Regions from separate parts of the Methylotuvimicrobium sp. KM1 genome, predicted to be linked through region 1. Evidence: riboswitches for the same ligand, from Rfam matches in the RefSeq annotation. Region 1 holds a riboswitch; each other region holds the start of a gene.
The links. A riboswitch is a leader RNA that binds a small molecule or an ion and turns the genes downstream of it on or off. The one in region 1 is predicted to bind cobalamin.
Positions count from the first base shown of each region.

Region 2: another riboswitch for cobalamin. It lies ahead of ACINK7_RS04780 (TonB-dependent receptor domain-containing protein); the one in region 1 lies ahead of ACINK7_RS17335 (ribonucleoside-diphosphate reductase subunit alpha).
Region 3: another riboswitch for cobalamin. It lies ahead of ACINK7_RS11785 (cobyrinate a,c-diamide synthase); the one in region 1 lies ahead of ACINK7_RS17335 (ribonucleoside-diphosphate reductase subunit alpha).

Region 1 covers NZ_CP173170.1:4,030,483-4,036,501, reverse strand. The annotation lists gene metE (5-methyltetrahydropteroyltriglutamate--homocysteine S-methyltransferase) at 1-940, opposite strand, end outside; gene ACINK7_RS17340 (LysR family transcriptional regulator) at 1,048-1,944, shown strand; cobalamin riboswitch at 2,135-2,353, shown strand; gene ACINK7_RS17335 (ribonucleoside-diphosphate reductase subunit alpha) at 2,468-5,260, shown strand; gene ACINK7_RS17330 (ribonucleotide-diphosphate reductase subunit beta) at 5,257-6,019, shown strand, end outside.
Region 2 covers NZ_CP173170.1:1,092,001-1,098,019, reverse strand. The annotation lists gene cobC (alpha-ribazole phosphatase) at 1-85, shown strand, start outside; gene ACINK7_RS04790 (cobyric acid synthase) at 82-1,485, shown strand; gene ACINK7_RS04785 (bifunctional adenosylcobinamide kinase/adenosylcobinamide-phosphate guanylyltransferase) at 1,482-1,979, shown strand; cobalamin riboswitch at 2,151-2,380, shown strand; gene ACINK7_RS04780 (TonB-dependent receptor domain-containing protein) at 2,487-4,319, shown strand; gene ACINK7_RS04775 (hypothetical protein) at 4,346-4,936, shown strand; gene ACINK7_RS04770 (RMD1 family protein) at 5,303-6,019, opposite strand, start outside.
Region 3 covers NZ_CP173170.1:2,752,071-2,758,089, reverse strand. The annotation lists gene ACINK7_RS11795 (response regulator) at 1-1,673, shown strand, start outside; gene ACINK7_RS11790 (hypothetical protein) at 1,842-1,976, opposite strand; gene ACINK7_RS11785 (cobyrinate a,c-diamide synthase) at 2,123-3,424, opposite strand; cobalamin riboswitch at 3,609-3,739, opposite strand; gene ACINK7_RS11780 (hypothetical protein) at 3,844-4,095, opposite strand; gene ACINK7_RS11775 (hypothetical protein) at 4,292-4,444, opposite strand; gene ACINK7_RS11770 (hypothetical protein) at 4,489-4,953, opposite strand; gene ACINK7_RS11765 (RHS repeat-associated core domain-containing protein) at 4,934-6,019, opposite strand, start outside.

The DNA of each region.
Region 1 (6,019 bases):
TCGGTTCCAGACTATCCAGCACCGCGTTGAGGTCGGTTTTCCAGATGTTGCGGCCATTGATGACGCCGAGCGATAATACTTTGTCCGCGGGCCATTGCTCGAGCAACGCTTCGACATCATCGCGGCCGTTGACGGCATCGACGTGCAAACCGGCCACCGGCAAGTTGACGGTGAGATTGCGGTTTTCCACCAGTTGGCCGAAATAGGTCACCAGCAACAGCTTGACGCGGCAGGCCTGCAATTGTTGATAGGCGGTGTTAAAAGCATTTTGCCAGGCGTCATCGAGTTCGGTGACCAGAATCGGTTCGTCGATCTGCACCCATTCGACGCCTGCATTCGCCAGCGCTTCCAGCAATTGCGCGTAAACCGGCAGCAGTTTGGGCAACAGCGCCAGTTTCTCGGAGTCGTCCTTGGCCTTGCCTAACCACAAATAGGTAACCGGGCCGATGATCACCGGCTTGGCGGCGACGCCTTGGGCCTTGGCCTCTGCCAGTTGCTCCAGCAGCCGGGACGCATCCAGCTTGAATTCGGTGGCGGCGTTGAACTCAGGGACAATGTAGTGATAGTTGGTGTCGAACCACTTGGTCATTTCGCCGGCGGCGACGCCGCCGCAACCAGCGGCTTCGTCCGCGGCTTGTGCCGAACGGCCGCGGGCGACCCGAAAGTAATTGTCCAACGCGTCGCCGTGGAATTGTTGCACCCGCTCAGGCAGGTTGCCCAAGGTAAAGCTCATGTCCAGCACTTGGTCGTAAAAGGCGAAGTCGCCGACCGGCGCCCAATCCAGTCCGGCCTGCAATTGCCAATGACGCCGGCGTAACTGTTGGCCGAGTGATTTAAGATCCTCGCGCGAGGATAGACCTTGCCAGTACGACTCTAAGGCAAACTTTAGCTCGCGCTTGGCGCCGATACGGGGAAAGCCCAAATTGTGAATTTTCGTCATGAATAAATACCGTCTGTTGAATGTTTGACACAGAAAACATTGTAAACAGACAAATGAATGACGATAATCGATGATTCTTCATCAACTCATGAGATATATTCATCAATATGGAATTGATCCACCTGCGCATCCTGCTGGCGTTAAAACGCCACGGCACCCTCAGCGCCTCCGCCGAAACCCTGCATCTGACCCAATCGGCGCTGTCGCATCAAATCAAAAACCTGGAACAACGCCTGGGTGTCACACTGTGGTACAAGCAGGGCCGCTCGCTGGTATTGAGCCAGGCCGGGCGTTATATGTCCGAGGTCGCAGAATCCGTCATCGCCACCGTCGATTCGGCGGAAAACCATTTGGCGCAGCTAGCCAAAGGCAAGACCGGTAAATTGACGATAGGCATCGAATGCCATGCCTGCTACGAGTGGTTTCGCAACATTCTGCAACCCTATCTGCGCGCGTGGCCGGACTTGACCGTCGAAGTCACCTCGCGCTACCGCTTCGAATCGTTCGAAGCCATCCGCCAATACAAACTGGATGCGGTGTTGACCTCGGACCCGGTCGATAACGGCCTGCTCAGCTACCAGACGCTGTTCGATTTCGAATTGGTATTGATCGTGGCCGACAGCCATCCGCTGGCCGGCCGCGCCGAAATCAAGCCCGACGATTTGCGCGGCGAAACCGTGCTGACTTACCCGGTGGCGCGCGAGCGGCTGGACATGTTCCGTAAGGTGCTGCAACCGGCCGGCATCGAACCCGCCGCCCATATCCCGGTCGAGGAAACCGACATCATGCTGCAACTAGCCGCCGCCGGTCGCGGCGTGTGCCTGCTGCCGGAATGGCTGCTGGCCGACAAATCCGACAAACTGGGCCTGACCGGCCTGCGTTTCGCTGGTCTACCCATAGCTAAAACCATGTATTTGGCTTGTCGGCACGAGGATGCCGAGTTGGAGTATTTACGTTGGTTGGTGGAACATGCCGCGATGGCGCTAGATGACGCTTTAGCCTAGCTGCTGTCATAGATTGGCTTCAAAAGGGCCGTTAAACCTGAAAATCCTACAGTATTTGTTTGATTGGTGGCCTGGATCCAAAAGTTGGGTTTGCTTGAAGGGTCAATGAATGCACAATATGTAGACAGATTGGCCTATAAAAATCACTACATATAGTAATCCTAGCTTGACACATTCGCCATACCCGCCTAAACTACTGCGCCAAGACGGTTCCCCCCGAAGGGGATTAAAAGGGAATCCGGTCGGCGATTTTGCTTCTTTTGCATGATCGCCTGCAAGCCGGAGCTGCCCCCGCAACTGTAATCGGCGAGTTGAGGTTCACCATGTGCCACTGGACGCGAGTCCGGGAAGGCCGAACCGAAACGACGACCCGAAAGCCAGGAGACCTGCCCTCGAAACTTTAATCAACCGGGAGCGGGGTGTCTCCGAGGACGATGGCAAATAATGCGGTTCGGGCTATTTCGGCTTCCGTGTCGCGCCTGCCGTTGCGGCTTCATATCCCCGCTCCTCAATGGAGTAACCCATGGATACCGCCGCTCAACCCGCCAGTTTTTATCCCGACTCTGCCGAGTCCTTTAAACATTCAGTGCCGCGCTCGGAGGGGAACGGCTTGGAAGTCATTCGCCGCAACCGTTCCGTGGCCACATTTCAGCCGGAAAAAATCGCCATCGCGATCACCAAAGCCTTTCTCGCAGTCGAGGGCCAGCATAGCGTCAATTCGGCGCGGACTCGCGATCAGGTCGCGCAGCTCACGGCCGGCGTGGTCGAGGCATTGACTCGGCGCCTGCCGGGCGGCGGTACGATACATATCGAGGATATTCAGGACCAAGTGGAACTGGCGCTGATGCGTTCCGGCGCCCACGACGTGGCCCGCGCTTACGTGCTGTACCGCGAAAAACACGCCGAGCAACGCGCGGCCCGGCAAGCCATCGACAATGCATCACCGTCTTTGCAAGTGGACGACCACGGCCGACGCCGACCGCTGGACAGTGCAGCGTTCATCGCGTTGTGCCGCGAAGCTTGCGCCGGCTTGGCCGATGTCGATGCCGAGCGGGTCTGGACGGGAGCCCTGACCAATCTCTACGACGGCATGCCGTTGGCATCGGTACGTCAGGCCTTGGTGTTGGCGGCGCGGACCTTGATCGAAGTCGAACCGGACTACGCCAAAGTCGCCGCGCGTTTGCTGTTGAGCCATCTGCGCCTGGAAGCCACCGGCTCGGCATTGAGCCAAGCCGATATGGCCGAACGCTACGCCGGCTGCTACGCCGACTTCATCGCAACCGGCGTCGCCGCCGAGTTACTCGATCCGCGTCTGGCCGAGTTCGATCTGGAAAAACTGGGTGGAGCGCTACTGGCCGAACGCGATCTGCAATTCGATTACTTGGGCCTGCAAACCCTGTACGACCGTTACTTTTTGCATATCGACGGCCGCCGCATCGAGTTGCCGCAGTGCTTTTTCATGCGGGTGGCGATGGGACTGGCGCTCAACGAAATTGACCGCGAAACGCGCGCGATCGAATTCTACCGGCTGCTGTCCGGCTTTGATTTCATGTGCTCGACGCCGACCTTATTTAACAGCGGCACCCGTCACCCGCAATTGTCGTCTTGCTACTTGACCACGGTCTCCGACGATCTGGACGGCATTTACCAAAGCATCAAGGAAAACGCGCTGCTGCAAAAATACGCCGGCGGCCTGGGCAACGACTGGACGCCGGTGCGGGCGCTGGGCAGCCGGATCAAGGGCACCAACGGCAACAGCCAGGGCGTGATTCCATTCCTAAAGGTGGTCAACGATACCGCCGTCGCAGTCAACCAAGGCGGCAAGCGCAAGGGTGCGGTTTGCGCCTACCTGGAAAACTGGCATCTGGATTTCGAGGAATTTCTGGAACTGCGCAAAAACACCGGCGACGAGCGTCGCCGTTGCCACGACATGAATACCGCCGCCTGGGTGTCGGATCTGTTCATGCAACGGGTGCGGGAAAACGGCGATTGGACTTTGTTTTCGCCGGTGGACGTGCCGGATTTGCACGATTTGTACGGTGCGGCCTTCGCCGAGGCTTATCAAGCCTACGAGGCCAAGGCCGAGCGCGGCGAAATCAAGTTATTCAAGCGCATCGGCGCGGTGCCATTGTGGCGCAAGATGCTGACCATGCTGTTCGAAACCGGCCATCCGTGGATTACCTTCAAGGACGCCTGCAATCTGCGTTCGCCGCAACAACACGCAGGGGTAATCCACAGCTCCAACCTGTGCACCGAAATCACGCTGAACACGTCCAATGATGAAACCGCCGTTTGCAATCTGGGCTCGGTGAATCTGGCCGCGCATTTAGTCGAACATAACGGGGTTTGGCAACTGGATGCCGACAAACTGCAACGCACCATTAACACCGCGATGCGCATGTTGGACAACGTCATCGACATCAATTTCTACGCCACAGTCAAAGCGCGTAACGCCAACCTGCGCCACCGCCCGGTCGGACTGGGCATGATGGGCTTCTCCAATTGTTTGCACCAACTGGGCATCGCTTACGCCAGCCCGGAAGCGGTGGCATTCGCCGACTATTCGGCCGAATTGCTGTGTTATTACGCCTATCAGGCTTCAGCCGATTTGGCCGAGCAACGCGGACGTTACAGCAGCTTTAACGGCAGTTTATGGCAGCAAGGCGTGTTACCGCCGGATACCTTGGCGCTCTTGGCGGAAACGCGCGGCGACTTGGGTGTGCCGACCGGCGGGCAGTTGGATTGGCAAGCGTTGCGCGAGCGCATCGCCCAAGTCGGCATGCGCAACTCCAATTGCGTGGCGATTGCGCCGACCGCGACCATTTCCAACATCGTCGGCGTTTCGGCGTCCATCGAGCCCGTTTATCAGAATCTATACGTCAAATCCAATCTGTCCGGCGAGTTCACGGTGGTCAACGCCGCATTGGTACGCGAGTTGAAAGCACTGGATTTATGGGATGCGGTGATGGTCGCCGACCTGAAATACTTCGACGGCTCGCTAGCCGCCATCGAGCGGGTGCCGGCCGAAATCAAAGCCCGCTATGCCACGGCCTTCGAAATCGACCCGGAAATGCTGATCGAAGCTGCCGCCCGCCGGCAGAAATGGTTGGACCAATCGCAATCGCTAAATTTGTACGTCGCCGCGCCGACCGGCGGCAAACTGGACCGGATGTACCGACTGGCCTGGCAACGCGGCTTGAAGACGACGTATTATTTACGCACCTTGGGCGCCACCGCGATGGAAAAAACCGGCGCCGACGAAACGGCGCCCAAGGCCTGCTCGATTGCTGATCCGGATTGCGAGGCCTGCCAATGAAAACGACGTTAAGCTTTGACGATTGGGATGTTTCGGCGGCGCCGGCGATCGGTGAATTCCAGGCAACCGCCGCAATATCGGCCTCACCGGACGGTTGTACGGTGCCGCCCATCGACCCCGAACAAAAACGGGTGGTCAACGGCCAGGCCGACATCAATCAACTGGCCCCGTTCAAGTACCCGTGGGCTTGGTCGTTTTTTCTAAACGCCAACCGCAACCATTGGACGCCGCTGGAAATCTCGATGGCGCAGGATGTGCACGATTACCAGCACAAATTGACATCGGCTGAGCGCCACGTATTCGAGAACGTACTCGCTTATCTTACTACCTCCGACATCCTGGCGATGCGCAATATCGGACTGGCGGTGATGGAAAAAATGAGCGCGCCGGAACTGCAAATCTACCAGGCCCGGCAAGTTTACGAGGAAGCGCTGCACACTTGGACCTACCAGCATTGCATCGAAACCTTGGGGATCGACCAGCGCGAGATTTACAACCGCTACCGGGTGGTGCCGGAAATCCACGGCAAGATTGCCTTGGCCAACCGCCGCTTGCAGGGTGTGTTGCAATCCGACAGGCCGTTGACCGATCGCGACGCGCTGCACGAATTCGCGATGGCCTATCTGTTTTTCGCCGCCGTGTTCGAGGGCTGCTGGTTTTACAACGGCTTCAGTCCGATATTCGCGTTGCAGCGGCGAGGTTTGATGAAAGGCGCGGCCGAGCAACTGCAATACATCATGCGTGACGAAGTGCTGCACT
Region 2 (6,019 bases), 2.2 Mb from region 1:
CTTTCAATTCCGCGTCGATCATGGCTCTTTGCATAAATTTCAATACAGCCATCAATACACCTACATTCACTATCTCAATCTATGAAACCTTTAGCGATATTCGGCACCAGCTCGGACGCCGGCAAAACCACGATAGCGATGGCCTTATGCCGGATTTTTGCAGACCAGGGACTCAGCGTCGCGCCGTTCAAGGCGCAAAACGTCTCGAACAATTCGGCGGTGACCCCGGACGGCCGCGAAATCTCCCGCGCTCAATGCCTGCAAGCCGAAGCCGCGCGGGTCGAACCGAATCATTTATTCAATCCGGTGCTGCTGAAATCGCACGGCAACGGTTCGGTGCAAGTGATCGTCAACGGCTTGGTTCATCAAAATCAAACTATCGCGGACTATTACGATTCGATAGGCGGCCTTAAGTTACAGGTCGAACAAGCCTTCACGACGCTCCGGCAGACCCATGACTTAGTCATCGCCGAAGGCGCGGGTTCTCCGGTCGAACTCAATCTATTGCATAAAGACCTATCGAACAGCTTTGTCGCCAATACCTTTCGCACGAAAAACATTCTAGTCGCCGACATCGAACGCGGCGGCGTCTTCGCGTCGATTTACGGCACGCTGGAATTGATGCATCCGATCATGCGCGAAAACTTGATCGGCGTCGTCATCAACAAATTCCGTGGCGACCGGCGTTTTTTCGACGACGGCGAAACGATCATTAAAGAGCGCTTCGGTGTACCGGTGCTCGGCATATTGCCGTTCGAGCCGCTCAATATCGACATGGAAGATTCGCAATCGCTCAATAATTACCGGCAACGCCTGAACGACGTCAAGATTCGCATTGCTGCGATCGCCTATCCGGGTTTGAGCAATTATAACGATCTGGACGTGTTAATGGCCGACGAAGAGCTGCATGTCGAATTGATTCAAGCCTACCGCCCCTTGAGCGGCTTCGATATGGTGCTGTTGCCGGGCAGCAAAACCGTACTGCGCGATTTGAGATGGCTGAAGGAACAAGGCTTGTTCGCCGAAATCGAGCGTTTCGACAAAGCGGTGTTCGGTATTTGCGGCGGTTACCAGATGCTGTGCCGAATGCTGAATGACCCGGAGGCTATCGAGCATGACCTGCCCGGCAGCGAATCCGGATTCGGTTATATCGATGATGAGGTGCTTTATCAACACCCCAAGATCGTCCGGCGAGGAAGCTATGATCTGTTCGACTATCCGGCGTTGAATGGCTATGAAATTCATTGCGGGCGCATGACTCAATACCCGCTGTTTTATCGGCATGGCGCTGTCGCCGGCACGCATGTGCATGGCATATTCGACAACGACGCATTTCGAACCGATTATTTCAAAGCCCTACATACCGATTATCGGGGTTATTACTACGCCGGATACCGCAATGCCCAAATTCAAGGCTTTGCCGACCGGGTCGAGGCCAATCTGGATTTGTCATTGATCCTGGAAGCCTTACAGGAGCCATCATGAAGACTTTATTCATCGGCGGCGTCAAAAGCGGTAAATCGCGTTTGGCGGAAGACTATATTTTGCAGAAATGCGGGGATGAAAAGCCTTATTATCTGGCGACGACCGAATTTTTCGACGACGAAATGAAGGCCCGAGTGGCCGTTCACCAACAGCGCCGGGAGGATTCGTTCATTACGGTCGAGGAACCGGTCAAACTGCTCGCCGCATTGCAAGGCTTGGACCGCCCGGTATTGGTCGAGTGCGTGACGATGTGGCTGAACAACGCCTTATACCATCAAATTCCCGAATCCGACATCCTGCAGGAATTGGACGCCGTGTTGCGACTTCCCGCCGAATTGGTCTTGATTCATAACGAAGTCGGTCTCGGTGTCATGCCCGACAATCGCTTGGCCCGGCAGTTCATCGATTTATCGGGCAAAGCCGCACAATTGATGGGGCGGCATTCCGATCGCGTCTTTTTTTGCAGTGCCGGATTGAAACTGCAGATGAAATAAGGATATGGCCACCACGCGAGGCGGGTTATGTAACCCGCCCCGAACGTTTTGAGTCGCGTTAACCACGGTCGAAACGCTTAGGGACGGAGTTGCAAACTCCGTCCTGCCCAATAAATAGATTTAATCCTCTATATTTTTCTTGCACTTGCATTCAGCCGGCAAATCCCTATAATGCCCTCCTTGCTTTCAGGTGCCCCGCCCTAGAATCGACCTGTCGATTCTAGGGCGGGGTTAAACGGGAAGCCGGTCAGGTCATCAAGCCAAAGCCGGCGCTGCCCCCGCAACGGTAGATAAGTAAAGAATCATCAATTTGCCACTGTGTGCAATGACATGGGAAGGCGATGATTCAGGCCAATGGCCACTTATAAGCCCGGAGACCGGCCCGATAGCGATTCGATACAGCGGAGGGCTGTTAACGAAACGGTCGAGCCATGCTCCGCCTTTTCGCCGCACGCCCTTGCGTTGTAATTTTACAACCTTTCATGCGCGGGCGGCGCAGAGGACATCATGCGAATATTCTATCTAAGCCCACTGTTATTCACCGGCTTCCCTATTTCAGCCTTGGCCGACTCAACTCCGGACGAGACGCCGTTACATTTACCCGAAATGCTGATCACGACAACTCGGTCGGACAGTCCCAAAGACCATCTGGCAACCGCCAGCACCGTATATACGCGGGAAGACATCGAACGCCTCCAGGTCAACACCTTGCCGGAATTGCTAAGAGGCTCAACCGGCCTCGATATCACGCAACAAGGCGGATACGGTAAAAACTCCAGCGTCTTCATACGCGGCACAGGTTCCGGCCATGTGTTGGTCCTGGTCGACGGCATCCGCTTCGGTTCGGTAACCTCCGGCACTTCGCCATTCGAACTATTGCCGATCGATCAAATCGAACGCGTCGAGATCATTCGCGGTCCGCAGTCCAGCCTTTGGGGCGCCGAAGCCTTGGGGGGCGTTATCCAAATTTTCACCCGTAAAGGCGCACAAGAAGAAAAACCGACGATCACGATCGATGCCGGCGGCGGTTCGTTTAATACCGCCAAGGCCTCCGGCACGATCAGCGGGCGTTATCAAAATAGTTGGTATACCCTCGGCGCGTCGCATTTCAATTCGCAAGGCTTCGATGCGCGACAACCGACTGCCGGGGTGGATGAGCCCGATAAAGACGGTTTCTACAATACCGGACTCAATGCGCGCTTGGGCCACCGCTTCGATAACAATGCCGAGATGGAAGCCACCTACATGCGCTCGGAAGGACGCAACGACTTCGACGGAACCCCGAATAAAATGGAATTCGTCAATCAGGTCATCGGCCTGAGTGGCGCCATCGATGTCATCGACAACTGGCGCTCGATCTTACGGTTAGGGCAAAGCCGAGACGATGCCGACAATTTCAGCCCGGACGGCTCGTTTTTCAGCCGTTTCGACAGCACGCGTTGGAATGCCAGTTGGTTAAATGCGGTTAAATTGTCGGACGATCATCAACTGACGCTCGGGGCCGATTACCGTTTGGATGAAGCGAATAGCACGACCGATTATACCGAGCTATCGCGTTACGATGTCGGCGTATTCGGCGAATGGCACGGACGATTCTTCGACAACCATTATCTCAATGGTTCTATTCGTTGGGATGAAAACGAAGCCTTCGGCGACTTCGTCACCGGCAGCATCGGCTGGCGCGCCAATTGGGATTACGGCATCAGTACATTCGCCAATTTCGGCAACGGTTTCAAGGCTCCAAGCTTCAACCAACTCTATTGGCCCGGCTTCGGCAACCCCAACTTGATGGCCGAAGAATCGAAATCGGTCGAAGTCGGACTCGCGGGCAACCATGACTGGCTACAGTGGGAGATTCGCGCTTATCATACCAACCTGGATAATTTGATCGTCTATGTCTTTGATCCGGCGAATTTTAGCTTATCCGCCGAAAATATCGGCAAGGCCCAAGTCGACGGTCTCGAAGCCGAAATCGGCACACAAATTTTCGGTTGGAACGCCAAACTAGGCATGAATTTGCTACGTCCGGTCGACCGGGAAACGAATAATCGTCTGCCACGCCGCACCGATAGAATGTTATCATTCGACTTATCCAGATCGTTCGGGCCCGTCGACGTCGGTGCTTTCCTATTAGCCGAGGGCTATCGCTACGACGATGCCGCCAACACGACCAAAGTCAGCGGTTATGCGACCATCGATTTACGCTCGGCCTATCACATCAATAAAAACTGGACCGTCAGCGCTCAATTGAATAATCTGCTGGATAAACAATATCAATTGGTCGATACCTATAACACAGTCGATCGAAACTTTTTCGTTTCGATTCGCTATAATATCTAAAACTTAATTTTCCTGGAGAAATGACGATGAATATCGCACAACGCTTACCTGTCCAAAACCTACCGATTCAACCCGGCGCGATCGCTTTGATGTTGTTGATGGCGGCCACGCGCTCTAGCCATATCGGCACGCCTTTTCAACTCCCCGACGCCTCTTTAGCGGTATTTTTTCTGGCCGGGCTTTGGTTCGGCGGCAACCGTTTTTTTGCCGTTTTATTGGCCGAAGCAGCATTGATCGATTTTGTCGTGATTCAATTCTTCGGCGTCAGTAGCTTTTGCGTTTCACCGGCCTATGTCTTTTTGATTCCGACCTATGCCGCAGTCTGGTTTGGCGGCAAAATGTGTGGCCAATTCAAAGAGCTGAGCCCTTCGGTGCTATTGAAACAATTCGCAATTCTGCTCGCGGCAACGACGCTTGCGTTTTTGATTTCCGAATTCAGCTTCTATTTGTTGTCCGGCCGTCACGATGCATTGGACTGGCCTGAAAAACTGAGCAAAATGGCGAATTTTTACCCGGCCTATATCAAATCGACGTTGATCTATGCGACCTTGATTTTCGGCGTAGTCGCATTGCTGAAATCCTTGCCGATTTTCAGTGAAGATCATAAAGGGGCTTGACTCTATACCCTTTGCTAGCCAATTTTCGGCCTGGAAATCGCGATCAATGGATCGCTCCCACATAGGATATTCATCGTTCCTACGCTTTGCGTGGGAATGCATCCCGGGACGCTCTGCGTCCCTAGCGATCGATAATACAGGCAAGAGCACGAATACGCTCTCTACAATTTCTCAATCCAACTTAACAGCCGCAGTCGACGCGGAGCGTCTAAAGCGGCATTCCCACGCAGAGCGTGGGAACGATAAATAGTGAAACGCTTTTTCTAGGATAATGGGGTGGCGCCTTTTTGAAATCGGCTCGCGAACCAACTGCTGCCATTTCAAATATTTAACTAGGGCAGTGGTTTAGAGTATCTTACCGATGCATCAAAAAAACCTGTCTACCAAAGACATCACGATCTCGACCGCGATCAGATAAATAATGATCCACTCGAGAAAAGACGAATGCTGATGTTTTTGCTCGTCGGCCAGCATTTCCAACAATTCGTGTATCGTCTCGAGTTTTTTCGACAGCACTTCGGTGCGCGGCTGAATTTCGAGATAATTGGCCGCCATCGAATAAATTCCTTGATATTCCGGATGCTCCCAAAAGAACTCGGGCGTATCGAGCAGATCGTAATTCAAAATAATATCGCTCTTGGTCAGAAATAATTGCCCTCGGATCATCGCGGTGGCTTTTCTGCCGAGTTGTATCTTCCCTTCCCTGGCCAAAGATTCGGGCAAATGACTGGTTTCGCGGATCGTATTGATCGCATGGCTTTCGAATGCGGCCAGTTTGATCGACTGAGCCATTGCATGGGACACTGCCAAGAGCACCATCTGATCGGCATCGATCAGTTCGATATGATCGCTTTGTATCCGGTATTTTTCGGAGTTCGTTTCGTAGCTGAAATTGTCTTCCTGCGGCTCGGCATCGGGCTTGATCGCGAAGTCTAGTAACAAATCATGAAGATTGCGCTGCTCGTCCAAACTCACGTTCCAATGCACGGCGACGCCGTAAGCGAATACGATCGAGCAGCCGCTTTTATAGTCGACAACCAAGGAGTTTCTAAACCCCTTGACTCGCCCCGACATCAACATTTT
Region 3 (6,019 bases), 1.3 Mb from region 1:
CGGCTATTGAATACAGTAATAATGTCGAATTGATTATGGGGCCGGCACCTGAAGGCATTGAGTTTCTGCGCGGCGATGCGCTTCGGCTAGAACAAATATTGGTCAATTTAACCAGTAATGCGCTTAAATTCACACAGCGGGGAAGCGTTACGATCACCGTCATTAAATTGCCGTCCAAGGATGGACAGGATTATCTGCGTTTCAGCGTCCGGGATACCGGCATTGGTATTCCTATTGAAAAACAAGCCGAAATTTTTAATGCATTTTCTCAGGAAGACACTTCGACGACACGTCGTTTCGGCGGAACAGGGTTAGGTTTAACGATATGCCGGCATTTGGTGCAAATGATGGGCGGAGAACTCGGCGTCAACAGCGAACTCGGGCAAGGTAGCGAGTTTTGGTTGATGCTACCGATAGAACTGGTTGAGCCGCAAGAATATGTGCATCCGACCATCGCGTTTCAAAACGTATTGATCGCCGACGATCATCCCGTGGCCAGGGAGATGTTGGCTGCAACGGTGCGCAGTTTAGGCTGGACACCCGAGGTCGTCGAGTCGGGCGAAGAGGCCGTAGAACGTGTTATCGAACGGGCACGGAATAATAAACTCCCCGATATTTTATTATTGGATTGGTGTATGCCCGGCGTCAATGGACTCGAAGCCGGTATACGCATAAGACAAGAGCTTGGCGATATTGCCGATGTTCCGATCATCGTTATTGCCACAGCTCATGACCGCGATGCATTGCTACGCGAACCTGATGTGGCAATAGCCGATGCCGTCTTGCATAAACCGATTACCGCTTCTTCACTCTATAATGCCGTATCCGATGCCAAGCAGCGTCGTCAAGGCGAAAAGTCTATACATCATAATAATACAAAGCCATCCGAGAAACGACTCAACGGTTTAAGTCTACTACTGGTCGATGATAGTGAGATCAATCGCGATATGGCAAGGCGTATTTTGGAAGCCGAAGGAGCTGCCGTTTATTTGGCAGAGGACGGTCATGCGGCCTTGCAATGGTTAAGACTGAACCCGGATTTGGTCGACGTGGTATTGATGGATATACAAATGCCGCTCATGGATGGTTATGAAGCGACCCGGCAAATTCGTGAAGTCCTTGACTTGACTCAGTTACCTATCGTGGCACTGACTGCCGGTGCATTCAAGAATCAACAGGCTGCGGCGCTCAATGCCGGGATGAATGGATTCATTGCCAAACCGTTCGATGTCGAGGAATTAATCGCTTATCTGCAACAATACATTACCGGATTACAAGTAACGGCTGATTCAAAGAATGAGCCGATCGCTTCAGCTACGGCAGACGATTCAAAGCTTCCCATGATAGATAGAGACAGAGGTCTAAGCAATTGGGGTGATGCCGCAACTTATTATAAATACTTACAAAAGTTTGCCGAATCGCATGGACATGACGGAGACGAAATCGCCAAAATGATTGCTCAAGGAGAGCGGGAAAGTGCTCTTGCCTTGGCGCATAAATTGAAAGGGACGGCAGGAAACTTGGCGCTGATACAAGTATGGAAGTTGGCTGAACAGATCGAGTCTAAGCTTTTAGAAGAAGGAGCTACGATAGATGAGTCGATTCAACAGTTACAGCCTGTATTGAACGATACGTTGCGCGAAATCGGTCGTCTGAATGGTAAAGATAAATAAAATGATACGATGCTGCCGAACCGGTATTCCTCGAGCTTGAAAAAACTTTGCCTCGGCAAGATGCTGAGACCCATTCAGGAATTACTCCCTTTTGATTGAAAAACCGCCTTGGCTTTGTCTATCGAGGACCGCCGTTCACCCAGCACCTAAATTATCCTAGATAATTAATTATAGCCAATGAACTATGGAATTTAGCTGCTGGGTGAATACGTCCGTGTAGGCTTGACGGCGGCTATCCCAGCCCCCGACACCTGCCAATCGAGCCACCGAACCCCCTTCCAACAGTTGTCTAAATTGTTTCATGCTCGTTCCTTAGCATGTAGCCCGTATGTAGCGTAGCGGAATACGGGATTGGCGTGGCACCGAACATCCCGGATTGCGCTACGCTTCATCCGGGCTACGCTGTTTAGGATCGCCGGCACCGACAATCCAGACTTTCGATAATCCGGTTATTGAAAAAATCCTGCGGCTTGTTGCGGGTTGAACGGAAAATAAGTATGCAGATAAGAGGCTTGCAACGATCCCACGCGGAAAAACTTTTCGCCTTGGCTACGATTGCGTTGCGGAATCGATACGGTCGAGGCTTCCTTATCGGTTTCCAGAAGCGAATGATGAAAACTATGGCCGCGTATCTCTCCGTGCTCCAGCTGCAAGCTGTGCATGCCCAGATTGACCAGCCGGTTCTGCATTGTCGCGCGACCCGGCAACAGGCCAGCCATCGCGGCCGATTGCCCCTGTTTGTCGGTCAGCGTTTCCAATAGGTATAAAAAACCGCCGCATTCGGCGTAAATCGGTTTGCCGGCGCGGTGATAGTCATGCAAGGCCTGTTTCATCGCGCGATTATCGGCGAGTGCCGCTAGATGCAGTTCCGGATATCCGCCCGGCAGATAAAGACTATCGACATCCGGTATTTCGGTGTCGGTCAACGGCGAGAAGAAACGCAGCTCGGCGCCCATGGCCTGCAAGCAATCGAGGTTGGCCTGGTAGATGAATGAAAAGGCCGCGTCGCGGGCGATGCCGATGCGCTTGCCGGCAAGAAGGCACGGCGTCGGCGTCATTGCCGCCGGGGCAAAGGCAACCGGTTCAGGTAAGCGGCATGGCGCGGATTCGGTCAATAATTCGGCGGCTCGCGCCAGTCTTCGGTTCAAGTCGCCGATCTCGTCCGCTTGCAGTAAACCTAAATGCCGCGATGGCAAGGCGATGTCCGCTTCTTTGGATAGGGCCGCCAGCAAAGGCATGTCGTCGGGCAGCGCTTCTTGCAGTAATCCGGCATGGCCTGGACTGCCGACCTTGTTGGCGATCACGCCGGCAAACCTTAGGTTCGGCCGGTAATGAGCCAAACCGTAGGCGACGGCGGCAAAAGTTTGCGCCATGCCTTGCGCGTCGATCACGGCGGCGACCGGTACCGACAGCGCTTGCGCCAGATCGGCGCTGCTGCTGTCGCCGTCGTAGAGACCCATCACGCCTTCGATCAGGATGACATCGGCTTCGGCGGCGGCGCGATAGAGCAAGTCGCGGCAATGCGCCTCGCCCATCATCCACAAATCCAGCTGATAGACCGGTCGGCCCGAGGCATGAGCCAAAATCTGCGGATCGATGAAATCCGGGCCGGTTTTGAATACGCTGACCTTGCGGTTTCGGCTTCGGTGATAGGCTGCCAGCGCGGCGGTCACGGTTGTCTTGCCTTGGCCGGAGGCGGGCGCGCTGATCAGCATGGTCGGACAGTGACGGACGGATGGGGTGCTGTTCATGATCAGAGTTTGAGTTTGGTCAAGTCCAATACGATGGCGCTCAAGCTCGGGAGAAATTTAGCGGAGTAAACGACGGAAGAGCCGGCGAGTGTTTTCATCGTGATTGTCCTTTCCAAGTCTGATTGACGGAAAAACGAAGGGGAAGACAAACCGAAAAAGATTTGACAGATCGCCCACCGCAATACTGTTCTGTATGTTTTAGGGCCTGTCTCCGGGCTTGTGAAAAATCACCTACCGTTGCGGGGGCAGCGCCGGTCTTTAACCGGCTTCCAGTTTCACCCGCCCAGTGCGGGAACCGTAAAACAAGCTGCGGATTATAGGTTACTCGTTAAAGCTGCGCAAATGGTTATCAGCTTCGGCTTGTACGACGAAATGCCCGGCATACTTGAACGGCTGAGCGATAATTTCGGTTTGTGCCATCAGCCTGCCGTACGGATCGTAGGCGTAGCTGTTGACGATTTGAGGTTTTGATCGGTGATCGCGACGGTGTGCCCGGTGCCGTCGAAGTGGTAGGTGGAGAGTTGGTTGGTTTGGGCGTCGACAAAGCCGATCAGGCCTTGGCCGTAAATATAGTACCGTGTGATTTGGTTGCTGTTATTGGCTTCGGCGAGCAGGTTGCCGGCGGCATCGTAGATGTACTTGGTGACTTGGCCGTTTCTTGTGGCTTGGATGCGGTTGCCGACGCCGTCATAGACATACTGCTCGTTGCCGCGTCGAACCAGCCGGTGGGCGTGGTCGAAGGTGAAAGACGTGGGTCTTTCGCCTTGTAGATGAGTGCGGAATAGGCGGCCTTCGTGGTCGTAGCTGAAGGTGGCCTACGTCGTGCCGTTCAGTTGAGTTGTCAGCAGCCGGTTCTTCGGCGAGGGCTTAGATCCGGTTGCCGTTATTATCGAGGGTGTATTGGTAATCGGCCAGGGTTTGGCCGCCTACGCTGTGGTGGATGCCTTTCAGCCGGTCGGCCTTGTCCAGGGTGTAGTGGGTGACGCTGCCGTTGAATAAGTCGGGCCGTTTTAAAAACACCCACTTTTCAAGAGTTTAAGTTTGTTGAAACATGGATTATAGGTTTATTTTTTCGATGCTAGCAACTTAGGATTTCTCATTGCGCGATCATACATTTCTTTATCAAAGAATGGCCATAATGAGTAGTCACCAGCTTCCATGAATTTTTTTTCTTTTTCAGAACCATTAAATAATTTTGATACAAAATTTTGCTCAATAGGCCTAACACCCGGATAGGATATTTCTGGCCATAAATATTTTTCATCTGAGTACAGAAAAACAATCCATCGCTTTAATTCATTTTTTGTGGTTTCCGGGAGAGTCTTATCACCGGACAGCTTGTGTTCTTTAAAATCATCATAAAAGCACCACAAGGAATGAATAATTGCTAAAACTCCGGGGTCGTCCGTATTTGGTGTTTCTTTCTCAAATTTAAAGTTACTAATTTGACCAGAAATAAGCCACCTAACAAGCTCGGCGAGCTTATCTCGGGCTTTCCTATCTATAGAATCACTTTCTAGATGAGCCATAATTGACATTCACTCCATTAGCAACAGCATCTGTCTGATTTAAGCTAAAGCTGTTATATCTATCATAAATCGCTTCACCAATCTGATATGAACCATATGCATATCCTACATAGGGAGTTTTACGCAAGACTGAGCTAATAGCGTTTCTAGTTCCAATAGAATACATTCCCTTCTTGGCAGCATTGTGATTTAACTGACTAGCGACAGATGTACCAGAACCGGATGGACCTCCACCAGCTATTCCCGTCCTTGGTTTTGACTGGGTGCTTGATGTAACGGCAACGGCTGTTCCTGCTACAACATTGCCTGACGTTGTAGCTGTCGAGTTATTTGATCCTCGTATGGCTTCAACGGAATAATCGAAAATAAAGCCTACACCAACTCCAATTGCTGCTACACAAATACCTCCACATGCGAATTGTCCACTCGGATCCACAAACATCACCGGATTCCCTCCGGCATACGCATACAGATTCAACCCACCCTCGAATCCGATCGGGTCTTCGGAGATAAACCTTCCGATGTCGGCATCATAATACCGCGCCCGCATGTAGTAAAGGTTGTTTTCTTCGGAGAACACACCAAATTGACCGACATACTTGAACGGTTGCGGTATCGTTTCGGTCTGGCCCATGAGCCTGCCATAGGGATCGTAGGCATAGGTGTTGACGGTTTGTTGGCTTTGGTTGGTAATGGCGATGGTATGGCCGGTGCCGTCGAAATGGTAGGTGTACAGCTGGTTGGTACTGGCGTCGACAAAACCAAGCAGGCCTTGGCCGTAAATATAGTACCGTGTGATTTGGTTGCTGTTATTGGCTTCGGCGAGCAAGTTGCCGGCGGCATCAACGATGTATTTTGTGGTGGTGCCGCTACGTGTCGCTCGGATGCGGTTGCCGACGCCGTCATAGACATACTGCTCGTTGCCGTGTCGAATCAGCCGGTGGGCGTGGTCGTAGCTGAAAGACGTGGGTCTTTCGCCTTGTAGATGAGTGCGGAATAGGCGGCCTTCGTGGTCGTAGCTGAAGGTCGTCTGATCCGTGCCGTTCAGTTGGGTTGTCAGCAGCCG